Regions from separate parts of the Streptomyces sp. HUAS TT11 genome, predicted to be linked through region 1. Evidence: riboswitches for the same ligand, from Rfam matches in the RefSeq annotation. Region 1 holds a riboswitch; each other region holds the start of a gene.
What was found. A riboswitch is a leader RNA that binds a small molecule or an ion and turns the genes downstream of it on or off. The one in region 1 is predicted to bind cyclic di-AMP.
Positions count from the first base shown of each region.

Region 1 (7,233 bases):
GGCGCCGTGCGCTGCAGGAGGCTCTGTCCGCGGCGGGGACGGTCCTCGACGACATCTCCGTCGTGGTGAACTGCCATCTGCACTTCGACCACTGCGGCGGCAATCCCCTGCTGGGCGGCAGGCCCGTCCTCGTCCAGGACGTGGAGCTGGCCACCGCACGTCGGGGCAACCACACCTTCGACGAGCTGGTCGACTTCCCCGGCGTCGTCTACGAGGAGCTCGCCGGGGAGACCGAGATCTGGCCGGGGGTCCGGGTCGTCCCCACGCCCGGGCACACCCAGGGACACCAGTCCCTGGTCCTGCGGAAGGACGACGGCACCGTGGTCCTCGCCGGCCAGGCCCATGACTTCGCATCCGGGTTCGCGTCGGACCAGCTGGCCCGCCACGCCGCGCTCCAGGGCGTGGAGCAGCCGCTTCCGCCCTACCCGTCCTGGCTGGACCGGCTCGCCGATCTCGACCCCCGGCGTGTGCTCTTCGCACACGACTGCTCGGTCTGGGAACCGTCGGACGGCAGCCTCTGACACGGCTCGGAGGCGGCACCACGAGGGGTGTCCGGCACGGATGTCCGACACGGGCGCGGGCCGGGGCGGCCCGCGGCGCCTGACACACGGTCAGGCCGCCCCGGCCGTCGTGGGACCGGCGTCGGTGCGCCGCGTCAGCCGGCCGTCAGCTCCGTGAGGGGCAGGGTGTGCTGGGTGTGCACCACCTTCGCGCGGAGGTAGCGGACGTTGTGCGCCGTGGTGAAGACGCCCGTGGGGACGTGGTGGGTGACCGCGAGACCCAGGGCGCGGAGCTGCGCGGCCTTGTCGGGGTTGTTGGACAGCAGGTCCAGGCCGCTGATGCCGAGGGCGCGGAGCATCTGCGCGGCCGCCGTGTAGTCGCGGGCGTCCTCCGGCAGACCGAGCGCGGCGTTCGCTTCGTAGGTGTCCAGACCCTGGTCCTGCAGGGCGTAGGCGTCCAGCTTGTTGTAGAGGCCGATGCCGCGGCCCTCCTGGCGGAGATAGAGCAGAACGCCACCCTGGTCGGCGATGCGTTCCACCGCCTCGCGCAGTTGCGGACCGCAGTCGCAACGGGCCGAGCCGAAGACGTCGCCGGTCAGGCATTCGGAGTGCAGGCGCACCAGCGGGGGCCGGTCGGCGGACATCTCGCCGAGGAGCACGGCGAGGTGCTCCTGGCCGTCGGCGAGGCCGTGGAAGGTGACGACGTCGGCGGTGACCGTGTAGCCGTCGCCGAAGCGCAGCGGGACCGTCACGCGGGTGCGGACCGTGGCGGTGGGCAGGCGGGTCGGGTCGCCGCCGTCGCCGGATGTGGTGGCGTCGCGTGGGTCGGTCATGTCTGTCGTCCTCCTCCAGGCCGGCTGCGGGTGCGGAGTGCCCCGCTGCTTCAGATTTGAAGCACAACCTCGGTCGCCGACTCTAGCCCGTGTTTTAAAGTTCAAGCAACCTTTTTCGGGCTCCGAGGACTCCGGGGACTTACGCCGAGGACGAACGCCGCCGCCAGGGCAGGCCGCCGCACGCGGACTGCTCCTCGCCCGCCTGGAGCGCCGCCGTGATCCGGTCGCAGATCGCCTCCAGCTGGCTCACCTGCTCGGGCGTGAGATGGTCGAAGACGGCTGCGCGGACCGTTTCGACATGGCCCGGCGCGGCGCGCTCCAGCAGCGCCGCCCCCGCGTCCGTCAGGACCGCCATGCTGCCGCGCCGGTCCGTCGGGCACCCCTCCCTGCGGACGGCGCCATCCTTCTCCAGGCGGGTGACGACATACGTCAGCCGACTGCGGGTGATCTTCGTGGCCTCGGCCAGATCCGTCATCCGCATCCGGCGGTCGGGTGCGTCGGAGAGGTGGGCAAGTACGGAGTAGTACAGGTGCGGCATGCCGGCCTCCTGCTGGAGCTGCCGGTCGATCGTGTCCTCCAGGAGCCAGGACGCGGCGATGTAGGAGCGCCAGGCGCGCTCTTGCTCCGGGGTGAGCCAGCGGGTCGTCATACTGGCAGTGTAGTTATTGTTTAAAACTTGAACCAAGCGTCGGCAGCGCGACCTTCCTGCCTGGTTGCCGACCGAAGTCCCACTGGAGCGCACCCCATGGCCCACCCTTACGTCCTCCTGTCCGCCGCCGTCTCCCTCGACGGCTTCCTGGACGACACCGGGCCCTCGCGGCTGCTGCTGTCCGGGCCGGAGGACTTCGACCGGGTCGACGAGGTACGGGCGGGCAGCGACGCGATACTCGTCGGCGCCGGCACGCTGCGCATCGACAACCCGCGGCTGCTGGTCAACTCGCCCGAGCGGCGCGCGGCCCGGGTCGCCGCCGGGCTGCCGGAATACCCGCTCAAGGTGACGGTCAGCGCGTCCGGCGACCTCGACCCGGACGCCCAGTTCTGGCACACGGGCGGGGAGAAGGCCGTCTACACGACGGACAAGGGCGCCGAGCGGCTGCGCGGGCTGCTGCCGGAGAGCGTGGACGTGGTCGCGCTGGGTCCCGACGTGGAGTGGCGGGCGGTGCTCGACCACCTCGGGGACGTCAAGGGCGTACGGCGGCTGATGGTCGAGGGCGGCGGGCGTGTGCACACCCAGCTGCTGCGGCAGGGGCTCGCGGACGAGCTTCAGCTCGCGGTCGCGCCGTTGTTCGTGGGGCAGGCGGACGCGCCGCGGATGTTCGGGCCCGGCGACTACCCGCCGGGGCGGATGCGGCTGCTGGAGGCGCGGACGGTCGGGGACGTGGTGCTGCTGCGGTACGTGCCCACCGCGCCCGGGACCGGGACGCTCGCCTCGGCCGCGGACCGGCGGTGGCTGGAGACGGCCTGCGAGCTCGCGGCGCAGTGCCCGCCGTCCCGCACGGCCTTCAGCGTGGGAGCGGTGGTCGTCGCGGCCGACGGCACGGAGCTGGCGCGCGGGCACTCCCGCGAGGACGGCGATCCCGTGGTCCACGCGGAGGAGGCGGCCCTGGCCAAGCTGGACCCGGAGGATCCGCGACTGCCCGGCGCCACGGTGTACAGCAGTCTGGAACCCTGCGCGCGCCGCTCGTCCCGGCCCGCACCGTGTGCCCGGCTGATCCTGGACGCCGGGATACGGCGGGTGGTGACGGCATGGCGTGAACCGGACACGTTCGTGCGGTCCGCCGACGGGAACGCGCTGCTGACGGCCGCAGGCGCGGAGGTGGTGCTCCTGCCGGAGTACGAGGAGCGGGCGAAGGCTCCGAACGCCCACCTGCTGTCCCCGCCGGCCCGCCCCTGAGGCGTCGCGCAACCCCCCCGACGGCTGCAAAGAGCCGGCAGGGGTCGTGGCTGCAGAACCTGTGTCTTTCGTGTCCCGCGCATGGCGTACACTTGAATCACCGACGCGGGGTGGAGCAGCTCGGTAGCTCGCTGGGCTCATAACCCAGAGGTCGCAGGTTCAAATCCTGTCCCCGCTACTGATGGCCGAAGGCCGGAGTCCATGAGGACTCCGGCCCTCGGTGTTTCCCCGGTTCCCTTTCCTCCGCCCCCGCTCCGTGTCCGCCCGCCCGGGCGTATCCCGCCGTTCCGTACTCCGGCCGGCCCACAGCGGTCGCCTCGCACCGTCCTTCCGGGAAGCCTGGACGGGTGGTTCAGCAAGCAGGTGCGCGGTGGCTGCAGGAGTCGTACGACGACGAGGACCGCCTCGACGCCTTACTGACCGGAGAACCCGTCTACGCCCCCGGTGCCGGGGACGTCCGGCGGCCGCGCCGGGCCGAGCGTGAGACCCGCCGCCTTGTACGCGCGCGGGCGATCCTGTCTGCCCTGCCCGTGCTGCTCGTCGTGGTCGGCACCTGTTACGACTGCCTCACCCCGTCCGACGTCACGGCCGGCCCCCTCTTCACCGCGGCGCCCCTCGTCGCCGCGCCCCTGTACTCGCTGCGCGGCACGGTGCTCACCGGCCTGGCGGCGATCGTCGCCGTCCTCGCCGTCCACCTCGGGCTCGGCCTGCTCGGCGGGGCCGGTGCGATCACCGAGTCGGTCACCATCGTCACCGTCGCGGTGCTCGCCGTCCTCATCAACGTGCTCGTCCGCCGCAAGAACGAGCGGCTCGCCTCCGCACGCGGGATCGCCGAGGCCGCCCAGCGCGCCGTGCTGCCCGAGCCCGCCGCGCGCATCGGCGGGCTCGACATCGCCGCCCGGTACGAGGCGGCCCAGGCCGGCGCCTTCATCGGCGGCGACCTGTACGCCGTGCAGGACACCCCGCACGGCGTACGGCTGGTCGTGGGCGACGTGCGGGGTAAGGGGATGGGCGCGGTGGCCGTGGTCGCGGTGGTGATCGGCGCCTTCCGGGAGGCCGCGGAACAGGAGTCGACGCCGGAGGCCGTCGCCCAACGGCTGGAGCGGGCGCTGTCGCGTGAGGGGACCCGGCGCGACGGCCCCGACGTGGTCGAGGGGTTCACCACCGCGGTCCTCGCGGAGCTCCCGCACGGCGGCGACCTGGTCCGCATCCTCAACCGCGGTCACCCCGCGCCCCTGATGCTGCTCCCGGACGGCAGCCTGCGCGTGCTGGAGGCCCGCGAGAGCGCGATGCCCCTCGGCCTGGGCGCCCTCGAGGCCCGGCCCGACCGCGCGGAGGAGTGGGACTTCCCGCCCGGGGCCATGCTGCTGCTGTACACGGACGGGGTCTCCGAGGCGCGTGATCGGCACGGGGAGTTCTACGACCTCGCCGCCGGACTCACCGGCCGGGTCTTCCCCGGCCCCGGCGCACTGCTGGCCGCGCTCACCGAGGCGGTCGCCCGCCACACCGGCGGCCGGGCGACGGACGACATGGCCCTGCTGGCGGTGCGCAGACCCGAGCGTCCATGACCGCGGTCACCAAGGGTGAGTGACCGACCCCCCTCCGCATAACAACTGACTTACGGTCAATACATCTGAGGTTTATGAGGCGCGGTCAACTCGCCCCTTTTTCCCCGATCATGCCGGGAAAGTCCAGGCCAGAAGCGTTAATGATCTGTCCGAACGGCTTGGAATCAAGGCCCCGGGTCTATTAACGTTCGATAACGCAGCGCGGTCGTCCCAGCCGTCACAAGAGGCGGCTCCGTGCGCGTGTGCCGAATCCCGCAAGGGAGCCGGGGAACCACCACCTTGGGGTGAATCGGGCGGAGACCACCGTGGAAGCACGGTCGGTATACGCGCGTAGGAGACCTTCCTCTCCGAACCCGTCAGCTAACCCGGTAGGCGAGACGGAAGGAAAGGAGTGCGCCCACGTGGCGTCCAACCGGCCTGCCCAGAGCACCTCGTTCGCTCCGAACGACACTCAGACGTTCGGCTTCGCGCCTGGCAACGACGAGGGCCCCTGGGAGGAGTGGAACCCCACCGAGGAGTCCCTCCGTCCCGTCCGCGGCCGGCACCGCGTCGCCAAGCAGCGCGGGGGCGGACTCGCGCGCAGCTCCACGGTGTTGGGCGTCGGCGTGATGGCCGCCGTCGGTGCGGGCGGCATGGCCACCGCGCAGAGCGGCAAGCCTCCGGTGTCCATATCCATGCCCGACCTCTCCTCGGTCACCCACTCGGCCAAGGAGTTCATCGGCGCGGAGACGAGCAGTGCCCCCAAGGGCTCGGCCACCGCGCTCAGCAGCGCCGGCCTGACCACCGAGGAAGCCGCCGCCGGCTCCTCGGACGCGGGAGAGGCGCTGCGCGCCCGGATCATGCAGCAGGCCGAGTCCCAGCAGGACCGGATCGCCGCCGCGGCCGCGCAGGCCGCGGAGGACGCCGCCGCGAAGAAGGCCGCCGCAGCCGCCGCCAAGGCGCAGGACGACGCCAAGGCCAAGGCCGCCGCCGCGAAGAAGAAGGCCGAGGAGGAGGCCAAGAAGAAGGCCGAGGCCGAGCGGCTCGCCGAACTCGCCAAGCAGTACGCGCTGCCGACCTCCTCCTACACCCTCACCTCCCGCTTCGGTGACGCCGGTGCCATGTGGTCCTCCGGCTACCACACCGGACTCGACTTCGCCGCGCCCACGGGCACGCTCATCAAGGCGATCCACAGCGCCACCGTCACGGAGGCCGGCTGGGCCGGCTCGTACGGCTACCGCACGATCCTCACCCTCGACGACGGCACGGAACTCTGGTTCTGCCACCAGTCGTCCATCAGCGTGACCGTGGGGCAGAAGGTGGCCACCGGCGACGTCATCGGCCGTGTGGGTGCCACCGGCAACGTGACCGGGCCGCACCTGCACCTGGAGGTGCACCCGGGCGGCGGCGACGCGATCGACCCGATGGCGTGGCTGCAGAGCAAGGGCCTCACCCCCTGACCGCAGACCTCTCCCGGCCCCGGTAGCCCTGACGGCATCCCCCCGACGTCAGGGCTGCCGGCCGTGGCGCACAGAGGGCGGAATGGGTGGATCCGATTGTTTGCAAGATCTTTGCGGCGATTACGGAAGGCGCCGGTCCGGTCGGCGCGTTCTCATGGACCATGACTTCCCTTCGCACACTCGGCTCCTCCGATCTCGAGGTCTTCCCGCTCTCCCTCGGCGGCAACGTCTTCGGCTGGACCGCCGACGAGGCGCAGTCCTTCGCCGTACTCGACGCCTACGCGGCCGCGGGCGGCAACTTCGTCGACACAGCGGACTCCTACACGGCCTTCGCCCCGGGCAACAAGGGCGGTGAGTCCGAGACCATCATCGGCAAGTGGGTCAAGGCGCGCAGCAACCGCGCGGATGTCGTCATCGCGACCAAGGTCAGCCAGCACCCGGAGTACCAGGGCCTGAGCGCCGCGAACATCAAGGCCGCCGCGGACGCGTCCCTGCGCCGTCTCGACACCGACTACATCGACCTCTACTACACGCACTTCGACCGGCCGGAGGTGCCGGTCGAGGAGATCATCGGTGCGCTCGACGAACTGGTGAAGGCGGGCAAGGTCCGGTCCATCGGGGCGTCCAACATCTCCGCCGAGCGTCTCCAGGAGTCCCTCGACGTCTCCGACCGCGAGAACCTGGCGCGGTACGTGGCGCTGCAGCCGCACTACAACCTGGTCTCGCGCGACACGTACGAGGGCGCGTTGCAGGACGTCGCCTCCCGCGCGGGTCTCGCGGCCGTTCCCTACTTCTCGCTGGCGGCCGGTTTCCTCACGGGCAAGTACCGTCCGGGGACCACGGTGGACTCGGCGCGGGCCGGGCGGGCCGGCGAGTACGTGAAGTCGGAGCGGGGGGTACGCGTCCTGGCGGCCCTGGACGAGATCGCTCAGGCGCGGGGAGCGGAGATCGCCACGGTGGCCCTCGCATGGCTGGCGGACCGGCCGACGGTGGCGGCCC
Region 1 is NZ_CP196184.1:4,889,096-4,896,328, forward strand. Features, by position in the region: gene ACSHXN_RS21900 (N-acyl homoserine lactonase family protein) at 1-521, shown strand, start outside; gene ACSHXN_RS21905 (GTP cyclohydrolase II) at 656-1,333, opposite strand; gene ACSHXN_RS21910 (MarR family winged helix-turn-helix transcriptional regulator) at 1,473-1,982, opposite strand; gene ACSHXN_RS21915 (dihydrofolate reductase family protein) at 2,079-3,227, shown strand; tRNA gene ACSHXN_RS21920 (tRNA-Met) at 3,332-3,405, shown strand; gene ACSHXN_RS21925 (PP2C family protein-serine/threonine phosphatase) at 3,575-4,795, shown strand; cyclic di-AMP (ydaO/yuaA leader) riboswitch at 5,029-5,185, shown strand; gene ACSHXN_RS21930 (M23 family metallopeptidase) at 5,197-6,234, shown strand; gene ACSHXN_RS21935 (aldo/keto reductase) at 6,396-7,233, shown strand, end outside.

Region 2 (7,233 bases), 2.2 Mb from region 1:
AGGCGAGCGCCTGGCGCACCGTCTCCGGGCCGTCCCCGGTCTCGCTGACGCGCAGGCTGAGGTCGTCGGCGGTCGAGCTGCCGGTGTAGCCGTGGTCCGCCTCGCAGTTGGGGTCGCCGCAGGCCGCGGGTTCCAGGTCGATGCGGGAGACGGCGCCCCATCCGATCGTCAGGACGACCTCACGCGGAAGCGTGCCGGGCGCGTACGACTCCGGGTTGGCGACCACGCGGCTGACGACGACCGACGAGATCCGGCCGAGCTTCACCGATTCCGTGGACGTCGTCGCGTACGGCGTCGGGGAGGTGTCGTCGGCGGCCTGCTCATCGGTGTGGCTGACGATGAAGCGGTTGCCGGTGAGGACCAGCACGGTCACATGGCGGCGCACCTCGTTCGCGTCGAACGTGGTCTCCTGATGGACCAGGTACGACCGGATGGGCTCGCCGCCCACGGCCGCTTCCACCGCCTCGGCCACGAGAGCCGGGTAGTAGCCGCTGCGCTCGATCGCCGCCCGCAGCCCCTGGGTCGTCGTACTGGTCTTGGCCATGACGTCCATCCTACGGGGGCGCACTGACTGCGAGGCACGCTTGTCGCCGCTCAGTACACCGGCAGCGTCCTCGGGCCGAGGTCGTCGCGGGCGGGCGGCGGCGCGAGCCGCACGGTGGCACCGAGCACGCTCAGACCGTGCGGGGCGACCACGACCGGTTCCAGGGTGACGGCGACGACCTCCGGATGGTCGTCGACCAGCCTCGACACGCGCAGCATCAGCTCCTCGAGGGCGGGCGTGTCCACGGGGGCGGAACCGCGCCAGCCGAACAGGAGGGGGGCCGTCCGGATCGACCGCACCTGGGAGGCGGCGTCGCGGTCCGTGACCGGGATCAGCCGGTGCGCGGTGTCGCCGAGGAGCTGCGAGGCGGCCCCGGCGAGTCCGAACGAGAGCACGGCACCGGCCGCCGGGTCGATGACGGCCTGTACGAAGGTGTCGACGCCGCGTGGCGCCATGCCCTGGACCACCGGCCTCAGCTCCTGCGGCCGGCCGAACAGCTCGGTCAACTCGGTGTAGGCCCGCCGCAGTTGCTCCTCGTCGGCGAGGTCGAGACGAACACCGCCCAGATCGGCGCGGTGTCGCAGATGCGGGGCGGTGGCCTTGAGGGCCACCGGGTAGCCGATCTCGCCGGCGGCCGCCACGGCGGCCTCGGGCGTGGCCGCGGGCAGCGCCCTGCGCACATGTACGCCGTACCGCGTGAGCAGGTCGCAGGTCTCGTCGGTGCCGAGCGTCAGTCCCTCCCCGCGGGCGAGCAGCCCGTGGATCAGCTCGGCGGCGCCCTTCTCGTCCACGTCGTCGTACTCGGGCACCTTGCCCGGGTCGGTGGCCTCGCGCCGCCACCGGGCGTACTTGACGGCCTCGGCGAGAGCCCGGACGGCACGCTCGGCGGCGGGATAGGCGGGAATGAGGCGGGCCTCCTCCGGAGCCTGCGCCGCGGCGCGGGGCGGATCCGCCGGAGGCGGGAGGTCGCCGCGCTGCGCCTGGGGTGACGTGCTCGTCGCCGCGGACAGCGCCTCCGCCATCCCGCCCAGCTCCACGTGCACCACGAGCACCGGCTTGGCGGGGGCCGCGGCCGCCGCGGAACGCAGCGCCTGGGCCAGGGCTGCGTCGTCGGGCGAGGACTCGCCGACCGCCGGGATCACGGTCACCACGACGGCGTCGCAGGCGTCGTCGGCCAGTGCCGCGGCCAGCGCCCGGTGGAAGTCCTCGGCCGAGGCGGCCGTCGTCAGGTCGAGCGGTGGCAAGGGGCGCAGCCCCTCGGCCAGACAGGCGTCGTAGGTCAGCAGTCCCAGCGACTCGGAGTTGCCGACGATCGCCACCCGCGGCCCACCGGGCAGCGGCTGCCTGGCCAGCAAAAGCCCCGCGTCCACCAGTTCCGTGATGGTGTCCACCCGGATGACGCCGGCCTGCCGCAGCAGCGCGGACACCGTGGCGTGCGGCAGGCGCGTGGCCCGTACGGCGTGCCCCTGGGGAGCGCCGCCGTGCCGCGCGCCCTGCACCACGACCAGTGGCTTGGCCGCGGCCGTGCGGCGCGCCAGCCGGTTGAACTTGCGCGGGTTGCCGATGGTCTCCAGGTACATCAGGGCGACGTCGGTGTCCGGGTCCTCGTACCAGTACTGGAGGACGTCGTTGCCGGACACGTCAGCACGGTTCCCGGAGGAGACGAAGGTCGACACCCCGGTGACCCCCGTGACGCCTCCGCCGCGCCGGTGCAGCCGTGAGAGCAGGGCGATCCCGATGGCGCCGGACTGCGCGAACAGGCCTATGCGCCCCGGACGCGGCATCTCGGGTGCGAGGGAGGCGTTCAGCCGGACCCCGGGTGCGGTGTTGATGATCCCGAAGGTGTTCGGCCCGATGATCCGCATGCCGTACGAGCGCGCCTGCCGCACCAGCTCCCGCTGCCGCTCGCGCCCGTCGGGGCCGCTCTCGGCGTAACCCGCGGAGATGACCACGAGCCCCTGGACCCCGTGCTCACCGCACTCGGCGACGACCTCGGGGACATGTTCGGCGGGGACCGCGACGACGGCGAGGTCGACCGGCTGGGCGATGTCCCGTACGGAGCGGTGGGCGGGCACCCCGTCGAGTTCCTTTTGGTCCTCGGGCAGCGCCTTGTTCACCGCGTACAGGCGGCCGGTGAACCCGCCGTCCCGGAGGTTGTCCAGGACGCCGCGGCCCACTCCCCCGGGCGCACGGCCGGTGCCGATCACGGCGACCGAGCCGGGCGCGAGGAGCCGCTGCACGGAGCGGGCCTCGGCCCGCTGCTCCCGGGCACGCTGCACCGCGAGCGACCGGTCGGTGGGCTCCAGGTCGAATTCCAGGCGTACGACGCCGTCCTCGAAGCTGCGCTTCTGCCGGTACCCGGCGTCCGTGAACACCTTGATCATCTTGTTGTTGGCCGGCAGTACCTCGGCGGCGAACCTGCGGATGCCGCGCTCCCGGGCCACCGCGGCGATGTGCTCCAGGAGGGCCGACGCCACGCCGCGCCCCTGGTGGGCGTCCTGCACCAGAAAGGCGACCTCGGCCTCGTCCGCGGGTGAGGACGCGGGCATCCCGCCGACGCCAATGCGGTCATACCGTACAGTTGCAATGAATTCGCCGCCGATCGTCGCGGCGAGTCCCACCCGGTCCACGAAGTCGTGGTGCGTGAAGCGGTGGACGTCCTTGGCGGACAGACGCGGATACGGCGCGAAGAAGCGGTAGTACTTCGACTCGTCCGAGACCTGCTCGTAGAAGCTCACGAGGCGCTCGGCGTCATCGACGGTGATGGGCCTGATGCGCGCGGTGCCGCCGTCGCGCAGCACCACGTCGGCCTCCCAGTGGGCGGGGTAGTCGTGCCGATCCGACGCGGTCTGCATGCGCCCCAGACTAAGGCTCGCATCGGACAGGGGCGCGAGGCAGGCTGAGGGGAACCGAGCCGGGCCCGGCGGGATGGACCGCCGCCCCTTCCTGGGCGCGCTTCACCTGTGGAACACTGGTCTAGACAACCTGAAACACCTGAAGGGCAGCATCACATGGCTGAGCGCCGCGTCAACGTCGGCTGGGCCGAGGGTCTCCACGCCCGCCCCGCCTCCATCTTCGTCCGGGCAGCCACGGCCTCCGGGATCCCCGTGACCATCGCCAAGGCGGGCAGCGACCCGGTCAACGCCAGGTCCATGCTGGCCGTCCTCGGCCTCGGCGCCCAGGGCGGCGAGGAGATCGTCCTCGCCTCCGACGCGGAAGGCGCCGACGCCGCACTGAACCGCCTGGCCAAGCTGGTCGCGGAGGGTCTCGAGGAGCTTCCCGAGACCGTCTGACCCTTCGGGTACCACCACGCGGCGGAGCCGCTTCCGCCATGCGGGCGGACGCGGCTCCGCGCTTTTCCGGCCGTCGAGGGCGACCCGCTCCGCGTCCGCGCGGGAATTCCGGAACCCATGGAAAAGAGCTCGGCACGGCACACGAAAATCGTACGCACCGGTTTTCCTGCGCACGCGGGAACAAGGGCAGCGGAAATTAAGTCCCGCCCCGATATCCCTCTTTGTATACGGTGCCCGTGTTAATGCCGTAGCCCTGACATGTTTACGGCATGTTGCGAGGTCCTCACACCGCCCGCGGACCCGGGAAGGCGCAGCCGGTGCGCGGCGGTCACACGCTCGGTGTGCACGGCCATGGCGGCCCGCGCCCGCTCGCCGTCCCCGCGTGCGACGGCGTCCACGATGCCGCCGTGCTCCGCCCAGGACTCCACGGGGCTGAGCGGCGCCTCGACCGTGTACATCCAGGCGATCTTGTGCCGCAACTGGGCGAGCGTGGACGTCAGCGCGGGGCTCCCGCAGGCCTGTGCGAGCGTCTCGTGGAACCAGCCGCCCAGGGAGCGCAGATCCTCGCTGCCGCCCGTCCTGGCCCGATCCTGGCCCAGCCTGACCAGACCGCGCAGCACCTTGAGATGGGCTTCGGTGCGCCGCTGGGCGGCGCGCGCGGCGCCGAGCGGCTCGAGCAGCATCCGCATGTCCAGCAGATCCGCGCCCTCCTGCTCGGTGGGCTCCGCCACGCACGCGCCCGCGTGTCTGCGGGTGACGACGAAGCCCTCGGCCTCCAGTGTCCGCAGCGCCTCCCGCACGGGGACGCGGGAGACTCCGTACCGGCGCGCGAGAAGCTCCTCGGTGAGCCGGCTGCCGCGCTCGTGGACACCGGAGACGATGTCGTCACGGATCGCCGTGCATACCGAGTGCGCCGGAATACGCATGTCCGACCTCCGCCTTAATCACCGCGAAACGTCGTCGGCTGACGTGTGTTCAACCGACTCTATTGCAGTGCTTCGCCATTTCCGACGGCGGGCCGGAATCCATGGATATTTTTTGGACAGACGGCCGTTCGAAACGGGGGCGGCCCCGGCTCGGGAGCCGGGGCCGCCCCCGTTTCGAATGCGCCTCTCGGAGGTGGATCGTCAGACGTTCACGCCGTGAGCGCGCAGATACGCGACGGGGTCCATGTCCGAGCCGTACTCCGGGGACGTGCGGGCCTCGAAGTGGAGATGCGGCCCGGTGACGTTGCCGGTGGCCCCGGAGAGGGCTATCTGCTGGCCGGGAGTGACCCGCTGACCCGCGGAGACCCCGATGGACGACAGGTGGCCGTACTGCGTGTAGGTGCCGTCGTTCATCCTGATGACGATCTGGTTGCCGTACGCACCGCCCCAGCCCGTCTCGACGACCGTGCCGGAGCCGACCGCGTGCACGGGCGTGCCACTGGCGGCATGGAAGTCGATGCCGGTGTGCGAACCGCTGGACCACAGGGAGCCGCCGGTCTTGTACCCGGTGGAGACGTAGGAGTGGAAGATCGGCGCCACGAAGGCGTTCAGGCGACGGCGCTCGGCCTCACGGGCGGCGCGCACCTTGGCCGCACGCTCCTGTGCCGCCTTCTGCGCGGCACGCTTGCGGGCGGCCTCCTCGGCCTTCTTCAGCTCGGCGGCCTGCCTCTGGGCGGCGGCCTGGGCGTCGATCTTCGCGGCGACCTCGTCGCCCATGCTGACGGCCCGGATCAGTCCGGTCTGCTCGACAGGGGTGCCGGCGGCGAACGCCGGAGCTGCCAGGGCACCGATGACGCCGGTGGTGGTGAGCGCGGCGACGCCCACGGCGTTCGTGGTCGTGCGCTTCACGCGGCTCGGACGGCGGTGTTTCCCGGTGGCGCAGGTGAACGCCATGTGTGTGGCTGGTCCTTTCCTTCCCTCTCGCCTACCGGGTTAGCTGACGGGTTCGGAGCAGGAAGGTCTCCTACGGGCTTCACGCCCGATTCACCCCAGGGATCGGGCCCGCTGGCGGCCGCAGGGACGGCGGCAGCGGGCCCCTCCGGCCACGAAGGCGGCGCAGGAGGGTGGGTCCCCGGCTCCCCTGGCTCGCGCCGTACGGGGACTCGGCGATGGCTGTCCGGTGCCGCGGATGCGGCGCGGTGCCTGACGGACAGCCCGGATGACGCTAAGAGGGCCCTGTTTCGATCGCCAAACCGATCAGAGGGTTTGTAGCGCATCCCACAGGGCAGAGCCACCGTCTCTATGGCAATACGGACAAAGTCCAAGAGGCAGGGCCCCGGTGACCGACATCACCGGGGCCCGCACCGAAGCCGCGCCCGATGGGCACGGCCGCTTCGACGGCTTCCCGCGCGCACGGACTTCGGTCCTGCGGACGCGGGGCGTCGGTCTACTCGGCCGCCACCACGCTCACTTCGCCGATCCCGAGCGCCTTGACGGGTTCCTCGATCTGCGCGGCGTCGCCCACCAGGACGGTCACCAGCCGGTTCACCGGGAAGGCGTTCACGACGGCGGCCGTGGCCTCCACCGTGCCCGTCCCGGCGAGCGCCTGATACAGCGTCGCCTGGTAGTCGTCCGGAAGGTGCTGCTCGACCTGGTCGGCGAGCGAGCTCGCGACGGCGGCCGCGGTCTCGAACTTGAGCGGTGCCACTCCCACCAGGTTCTGCACGGCGACATCGCGCTCCGCGTCGGTCAGACCCTCTGCGGCGAGCGTGCGGAGCACCTTCCAGAGGTCGTCGAGCGCCGGTCCCGTGTTCGGCGTGTCGACGGAGCCGCTGATGGCGAGCATCGCCGCACCCGTGCCGTCCGGCGCGGACCGCAGCACCTGGCCGAACGCGCGCACTCCGTAGGTGTAGCCCTTCTCCTCGCGCAGGACCCGGTCCAGGCGGGAGGTCAGGGTGCCGCCGAGGCAGTACGTGCCGAGCACCTGGGCGGGCCACACCCGGTCGTGGCGGTCGGCGCCGATGCGGCCGATCAGCAGCTGCGTCTGAACGGCTCCGGGGCGGTCCACGATGATCACGCGGCCGGTGTCGTCGGCCGTCACCGGGGGGACGGGGCGGGGTGCGCCCGGCGAGCCCGTCCAGGCGCCGAGCGTCTCGCCGAGGAGCTCGTCGAGGTCGATGCCGGTCAGATCGCCGACCACGACGGCGGTGGCCGTCGCCGGGCGCACATGGCGCTCGTAGAAGGCGCGGACCGCGGCGGAGTCGATGTCCTCGACCGTCGCCTCGGTGCCCTGGCGCGGACGCGACATGCGCGAGGAGGCCGGGAACAGCTCCTTGGAGAGCTCCTTGGCGGCGCGGCGGGCCGGGTTGGCCATCTCGTGCGGGATCTCGTCGAGGCGGTTGCGCACCAGGCGCTCCACCTCGCCGTCCGCGAACGCCGACGCCCTCAGTGCGTCGGCGAGCAGTCCGAG
Region 2 is NZ_CP196184.1:2,650,443-2,657,675, forward strand. Features, by position in the region: gene ACSHXN_RS11920 (DUF5998 family protein) at 1-544, opposite strand, end outside; gene ACSHXN_RS11925 (bifunctional acetate--CoA ligase family protein/GNAT family N-acetyltransferase) at 595-3,399, opposite strand; gene ACSHXN_RS11930 (HPr family phosphocarrier protein) at 3,556-3,837, shown strand; gene ACSHXN_RS11935 (GntR family transcriptional regulator) at 4,077-4,763, opposite strand; gene ACSHXN_RS11940 (M23 family metallopeptidase) at 4,965-5,717, opposite strand; cyclic di-AMP (ydaO/yuaA leader) riboswitch at 5,731-5,942, opposite strand; gene ACSHXN_RS11945 (M16 family metallopeptidase) at 6,211-7,233, opposite strand, start outside.
Region 2: linked by a shared signal. The riboswitch ahead of ACSHXN_RS11940 (M23 family metallopeptidase) and the one ahead of ACSHXN_RS21930 (M23 family metallopeptidase) in region 1 are both predicted to bind cyclic di-AMP.

Region 3 (7,233 bases), 810 kb from region 1:
GTCTCCGTGGACCGGCGGCCGGGCGGCGGCTTCGAGTTGAAGCTCGACTCGGGCGAGACGTTCGCCGCCCGGGCGGTCGTGGTGGCGACGGGCCTGTCGGGGCTCGCGCATCTGCCGCCGGAGCTGGCGGGGGCCACGGCGGACGGGCCCACGCCCACGGGCCCGTTCTCCCACAGTTCCCAGCACCACGATCTGACCCGGTTCTCCGGCAAGGAGCTGACGGTCATCGGGGCGGGGCAGTCCGCGCTGGAAACGGCGGCGCTGGCGGCGGAGGCTGGTGCGCGGGTGCGTGTGGTCTCACGCGGTCACGGCAGGGTCGCCTTCGGCGCCCCTCCGTGGAACCAGCCCAGGCTGCGACCCGAATCACCCTTCGGCCGCGCCTGGTCGCTGTGGGCGCTGACCTATTACCCGCACCCGTACCGCTTCCTGCCCGAACCGACCCGCCACTACCTGGTCCGCCGCGTTCTCGGTCCGCTCGGCGCCTGGTGGTTGAAGGACCGCTTCGACGGCAAGGTCGAGGTGTGTGAGGTCGCCGGCGTCGTCGGCGCTTCCGCGTCCGACGGCAGCCCGGCCCTGACGGTCCGGACCCATGCGGGCGGTACGGAGGAACTGACCGCCGACCATGTCATCGCCGCCACCGGCTACCGCGTGGACATCGCCGCGATGGACTTCCTGGGGCACGAGTTGCGCACCCGGCTCGCGGTGAGCCGGGGCGCTCCGAGGCTCGGCGCGGGATATGTGTCCTCCGTCCCCGGCCTGTACTTCACGGGCCTCCCGGCTGCGGCCTCGTACGGCCCGGTGATGCGCTTCGTGTGCGGGACGGAGTTCGCGTCCCCGCGGCTGGCGAAGCATCTGGCGGCGGCCCACGCCTGACCGGAGTGCGGGGGCGCGACACCGTCGCGTCCCCGCCGATCCGGACGGTGTACCGCGGCCCGGACCGCATGCGGCACGAGGGCCCGCTTCGGCGAAGTGCCGCCCGGCGCACCGGAGTCGGGCCCACGTGGGGAGATGCCGGACGCCGGTGGTGCGGGGCGGCTTTTGAGTGCGGCACGCCGTGCACGGGATACCGGTCGTGGTCCGGTTCACGCTGAACCGCGGGTGCGTTTCCATCCGTATTCTCTGATCATGGCCGCACCCCTCACGTACTCACTCATCGCCACTGATCTGGACGGAACGCTGCTCCGTGGTGACGACACGCTCTCCGACCGGTCAAGGGACGCTCTGCGGCGGGCCGCCGCGGGCGGCGCCCAGCACCTGGTGGTGACGGGCCGCCCGGCGCCCAGGGTGCGGCCGCTGCTCGAGGACCTCGGCAGCAAGGGGCTCGCGGTGTGCGGACAGGGCGCGCAGGTGTACGACGCCGGCGCGGACCGGCTGCTGTTCTCGGTCACCCTGGACCGGGAGTTGGCCGAGACCGCGCTGGGCAAGATCGAGGCCGAGGTGGGGCAGGTGTACGCGGCCGTCGACCAGGACGGAGTGGACGGGCTCACACTCATCGAGCCCGGCTATCTGATGCCGCACCCCACACTTCCCGCGGTGCGGGTCGATCGCCGCGACGACCTGTGGTGCGCGCCCATCAGCAAGGTGCTGCTGCGTCATCACGCCCTGTCGGACGACGAGTTGGCGACGGTGGCCCGGGGAGCCGTGGGGTCCCTGGCGACGGTCACCATGTCGGGGCCGGGCACCGTCGAACTCCAGCCGTGCGGCGTCACCAAGGCGACGGGGCTCGCGCTGGCCGCCGGCTTCCTGGACCTGAGTCCTTCGGACACCGTCGCCTTCGGTGACATGCCGAACGACATCCCGATGTTCGAGTGGGCGGCGTACGGCGTCGCGATGGCCAACGCCCACCCCGAACTGAAGGCGGTAGCCGACGAGATCACGATGTCGAACGAGGACGACGGCATCGCCGTCGTCCTCGAGCGACTGTTCCCTGAAGGCCGATCTCAGTAGGCGCTGTAGACGTTGTCGATCGAGCCGTAGCGGTGGGCGGCGTAGTTGCACGCGGCCGTGATGTTCGCGACCGGGTCGTACGGGTCGAACGCGGTACCCGGCACGTGGTAGGTCCGGAAGGTCGGGTCGATGACCTGCAGGAGTCCCTTGGACGGGATGCCCTTGCGGGCGTTGGAGTCCCAGAGGTTGATGGCGCGCGGGTTGCCGGACGACTCGCGCATCACGTTGCGGTAGATGCCGTTGTAGCTGCCGGGGATTCCGCGCTCGGCCATGATCGCCAGGGACTGGCGGATCCAGCTGTCCAGGGAACCGGCGCGGGACGCAGCGCTGGTGACCTTGGCCGGAGCCGCCGAGGGGGCGGCGGAGGCGCAGGTCGCACCCAGGATGGGGAGGGCGAGAACGGCTGCTCCGGTACCCGCGACTGCGAGAGTGCGGGTGAGGCGGGAGGCCTTGGAGTTGCGGTTTCGACGGCGTGTGGGCAGGGCGAAAGCGGACACGTTGCATTCCTCTCCGTCGCCTGCGAGGTGAGCTGTCGGGTTCGGGCGGGGAGGTGCCCGGCCGTGTCCTCGCTGCCGAGGCACGGCTTTACCCCGAGCCGTTCCGGTGCGATGTCCGGTTCGGCGGCCTACCTGGGTCCCCCGCTCCTGCCGTTATGGGGTCGAAGGCTTCTCGAGCGGTGGCAGGATTCGGCGTTCCGCTCGGGTCGAATGGAAGGTATGCGAACGCACATGTCAGGAACAAGCCTGGAAATCACTTCCTGACCGAATTGACCCTGGTGATCGGGAATAGGCGGTTTGATCCACTTTGCTGGAGCGGGCTCAACTCGCTTGTTGCGAATGGCCCGTTGATGGAGGCGCCTCGAAGGGTCACAACAGCGGGCAAGTGACCCATTTCACCCTGACCGCCTCAAGGGGTGACGGGTTGTTTTGCGCTATATGTCCCGATTTAAGGAAATGCCTGCCCTGCCTGCTTGCCCGAAGCTCACGCTTGGGCAATTCGGGCATTTCACTACACAAAGGGTGAATGTGGGGAGCGATGTCGAGCGACGGCTAGTCCGTCGTGCGAGGGATCCGCCTCTGCCATGTCCGGTGGAACACCATGTCGTAGCCGTCCTTGCAGACGATCTCGTTCGAGGTGACGAAGTCGGCGGCGGTGCAGGTGATCTCGGAGTGGGCCTCCACCCTCGCGTCCCATCCCCGCTCCGGGCGGTGCAGCCGGATCGACCAGTCGCAGCGGATGCGGGCGGTCGACGGATCCGCGTCCTCGACGGTGTACGCCTCCAGCGCGTCCTCGGTCACTTCGAAGCCGTCCGGATACACCTGGGTGCCGTTGCGGCGCGGGTCGACCACCAGGAGCCATTCGCCCTTGGCCATGTCCCGCACCGACAGGCGCTCCGGACGCGGTTCGTCGAGCACGGTTGCGGCGCTGACGCCGAGCGGCGCGGACTGCTCGGGCTCCTCGAAGGTGATGCCCGCTCCCGACTCCCGTACACGAACCGGAAGTTCCAGCGCGCTGCCGGTCGGGTGCAGCGCGAAGCCGGCCGCCGACTCCGGCTGCGGCCACAGCCAGGGCCAGTACGCGGAGGAGACGGCGAGGCGGATGCGGTGGCCGGGACCGAAGGCGTGGCCGATGCCGCTCAGTTCGAACTCCACGTCCTCGGCCGCCCCGGGGATCCAGGGGACCGCCCGACCGGGACCCCGGCGCGCCGACAGATTGAGGGTGCCCCGGGTGACCAGCGTCGACGACCCGTCGGGCGCCACGTCGCACAGCCGGACGGCCACCTGGCCGTGCTCCACCGGGCAGGCGATCCGCAGCCGCACCCGGGGTCGCCCCAGCACCCAGGTCTCCTCGGTCGCCGCGAACTCGAAGCATGCCGATCTCGCGTCCTCCTCGCGCTGGTCGGGCGGCAGGTCCGCGTCGTCCCCCCGCGGGACGAAGCGGCCCGCGTCGAGACCGGTGTGCATCGGGGACCGTACGAGCACCGGAGCGCCCTGGAGCGCGTACGGGACACGGCTGACGTTCGGCGACGGCCAGGACGGCTCGCCGACCCATCGGCCCGGCAGTACGTCGTAGCTCGTCGCCGGGGGGTGCGGATCCGTGATGTAGGCCCGCAGCAGCGGCTCCGTCATGATCCCCGTGTCCTCGCCCTTGAGCCAGTGGTCCCACCAGCGGAGCGTCTCCTGGAGGAAGCCGATCGCCGGTCCGGGCAGCCCGTGGTCCGGATAGTGGTGCGACCAGGGCCCGATCAGGCCGCGGACGCGATCGGCGGGGAGATGCTCCAGGATCCCGAGCACGGTGTCCCGGTACGGGTCGAACCAGCCGCTCACGGCGAGCACCGGCGCCCGCAGCCCGTCATGGTCGGCGGGAGCGCCGTCGGGCTGCCGGGCCTCCCCGCGCTCCGGCTGTACCGGCCAGGAGTCCACGAGCGGGTCCAGCCCTTGAAGGCGCCGGGTCCAGACGTCCCGCCACACCGTGCCCACGTACGCCGGGTCGGGCGGACGGGCCGCGAGGGCGAGCAGTGCCGCCGACCGGGCGGGCAGGCCCGCCGCCAGGACGGAACGACCCACGTCGTACACGTCGTTGCCGGGGCGGTCGTCGGTGGGGCAGACCGCGACGACCGCCCCGAGCGGGGCCGGTGCGAGGGCGGCGAGCCGCAGCGAGGTGAAGCCGCCCCGCCCGATGCCGAACAGGCCCACGCTGCCGTCGCACCAGGGCTGTGCGGCCAGCCAGTCGAGCACCTCGACCCCGTCCGACAGGGCGATCGCCGCATGCGCGGCGGTCGGCGCGCCGTCCGAGTTGCCGTGCCCGCGCGCGTCCACGCGCACGGAGGCATAGCCGTGGCCCGCGTACCACGGGTGCCGCTGCCAGTCGCGGGCGGCCGTCGAGTCGGTGAGCCGGCAGGGGACGTACTCGAGCAGGGCGGGGACGGGCTCCTCGGTCCGCGGTCGCCATGCGCGCGCATACAGACGGGTGCCGTCCCGGAGTGGGATCCAGAAGTCGTCGTGAGTCGTTTCGTGAGGGAAGGAGGTACGGATGTGCATGCGCATGGCCTCGAACTCCTCGACGACGTCCGCAGCGGACCGGTCCGTGTTGCGGTTACGGGGACGTGAGGAGGGCACCCGCGTGTCTGCGCCCGCCCGGGTGACGGCGGCCGGTGCCCCGCGACCCGGGTCGTCGAGTCCGATGGGACGCGTCCGCCGGGGTACACGAGAGGAGATGAGGGGCCGGTACCTGCTGCGGGAGGTGCTTTTCCGGTTTGTGGATGAATGGATGTTCGTATCGCCTGATCACGAACATACCGCTCGTGATCCGATACCGCCCGGCCTGGAACTGTGGGCGCTCGCAGTGATCGAAACGTGACCGGATACGCTGACTTGAGTGATGGCAACGACAGATCGACAAACTCGATGAGTCGGGTCGGCAGACAACGTCATCGACGAAGTGACCGTCCTTGAGACCAACCGTGTGATCGTCAGCAGACGTCAGCAGACAGGAGACCCCACGTGACCGTCGTCGGGCCGTTCGGGCTGAGCGTGCGGGACCAGGCTCTGGAAGCCGATGTCCAGGCCGGATTGGCGGCTGTCGAGGAGGGGTTGCTCGAGGCCACCAAGAGCGAGGTGCCCTTCATCACGAAGGCGGCGCAGCATCTCGTCCATGCGGGTGGGAAGCGTTTCAGGCCGCTGCTCGTGACCCTCTCGGCGCAGTTCGGCGATCCGTACGCACCCGGGATCGTGCCCTCGGCCGTGGTCGTGGAACTGACCCATCTCGCGACGCTGTACCACGACGACGTGATGGACGAGGCCGAGGTGCGGCGCGGCGTGGACAGCGCCAACAGCCGCTGGGGCAACTCCGTCGCGGTCCTCACCGGTGACTTCCTCTTCGCGAGGGCGTCGCACATCCTGGCCGATCTCGGCCCGGAGGCGGTCCGCATCCAGGCGGAGGCCTTCGAGCGGCTGGTCACCGGTCAGATCCTGGAGACGGCCGGCCCCCGGGACGGCCGCGACCCGGTGGAGCACTACCTCGACGTCCTCGGCGGCAAGACGGGCTCACTGGTGGCGGTGGCCTGCCGGTTCGGGGCGATGATGTCGGGCGCCGACGAGACGGTCGTGGACGTGCTGACCCAGTACGGCGAGCGGCTCGGCGTGGCGTTCCAGCTGGCCGACGACGTGCTGGACATCGCCTCCGACTCGCACGAGTCCGGGAAGACGCCCGGGACGGACCTGCGCGAGGGTGTCCCCACCCTTCCGGTCCTGCGCCTGCGTGAGCGTGTGGAGCGCCTGGGCCTGCCCGAGGACATCGCCCTGTGCGAGTTGCTGGACTCGGACCTCACCGACGACGCCCGTCACGCGGAGGCCCTCGCCCGCCTCCGTGTCCACCCGGCCCTGGAGCAGGCCCGGCGTGACACGATCCGCTACGCGGAGGACGCCCGCTCGGCCTTGGCCCCGCTGCCGGAGTGCGGCGCGAAGGCGGCGCTGACCGAGCTGTGCGACGCGGTGGTGCACCGCGCCGGCTGACGGGCCGGGCCGGAGTCGTTCCGGCCTTCTGTGATACGCCTGGCACATTCGTGATCGCCCTGTCAGGCGTTCCAAAAGTGTGATTCAGGTCACAAGCCTGGATGGAGTCCGGGCTCGGAACCGGTCCGCATCCCTGCCCGGAAGCCGGCGCAGGGGCGCCGGCCCGGATACGGGGAGATGTCCGATCACGCGCTCCACGAGTGCAAGCCGGCCGCCGGCGGTGGCCACGCCTTCGCGCAGCGCGATGTGGCCGCCCTGCTCGGCGGCCGCATCCTGCACTCCTTCGTGAAGCCCGGCTCCGGTACGCCGCAGCGGGTCGCGCCCGACCGCAGCGCCGTCACCGGCACGGTCCTGACCAAGACCCCGAACGGCGACGGGAACACCCCCGCACTCGACCTGAAGGCCGCCCGGTCCGGCCGGCGCCACGGACTGCTCGCGGACACCGCCGAGATCCTGCGGCCGAACACGGTCGGCGGTGCGGCACCGACGGGCTCCCGCACCCCGGGGACGGTCGTGGGCGTCCGCTACCGGGCGGACTACGTCTTCGTACAGCACTGATCCGCGGATCCGGCAACCCGGGACTCCCGGAACGCGGCGTCTCGTCCGACCCCTACGGGTCGGACGAGACGCCGCCCCGGCATGTCATACCCCAGGATTACGCGGACTTGAGTCCGCGGGCTGACGCTTCTCCCCGTTCGATTTGGTCAGATGGGAGACACCACCTCACAGGAGTTCGGGTGAGAATGGCGGCACAGGGGTGGTGGCACCTCCC
Region 3 is NZ_CP196184.1:4,082,213-4,089,445, reverse strand. Features, by position in the region: gene ACSHXN_RS18280 (FAD-dependent oxidoreductase) at 1-873, shown strand, start outside; gene ACSHXN_RS18275 (HAD family hydrolase) at 1,126-1,947, shown strand; gene ACSHXN_RS18270 (transglycosylase SLT domain-containing protein) at 1,941-2,444, opposite strand; cyclic di-AMP (ydaO/yuaA leader) riboswitch at 2,447-2,646, opposite strand; gene ACSHXN_RS18265 (CocE/NonD family hydrolase) at 2,997-4,988, opposite strand; gene ACSHXN_RS18260 (polyprenyl synthetase family protein) at 5,451-6,461, shown strand; gene ACSHXN_RS18255 (DUF3455 domain-containing protein) at 6,639-7,019, shown strand.
Region 3: linked by a shared signal. The riboswitch ahead of ACSHXN_RS18270 (transglycosylase SLT domain-containing protein) and the one ahead of ACSHXN_RS21930 (M23 family metallopeptidase) in region 1 are both predicted to bind cyclic di-AMP.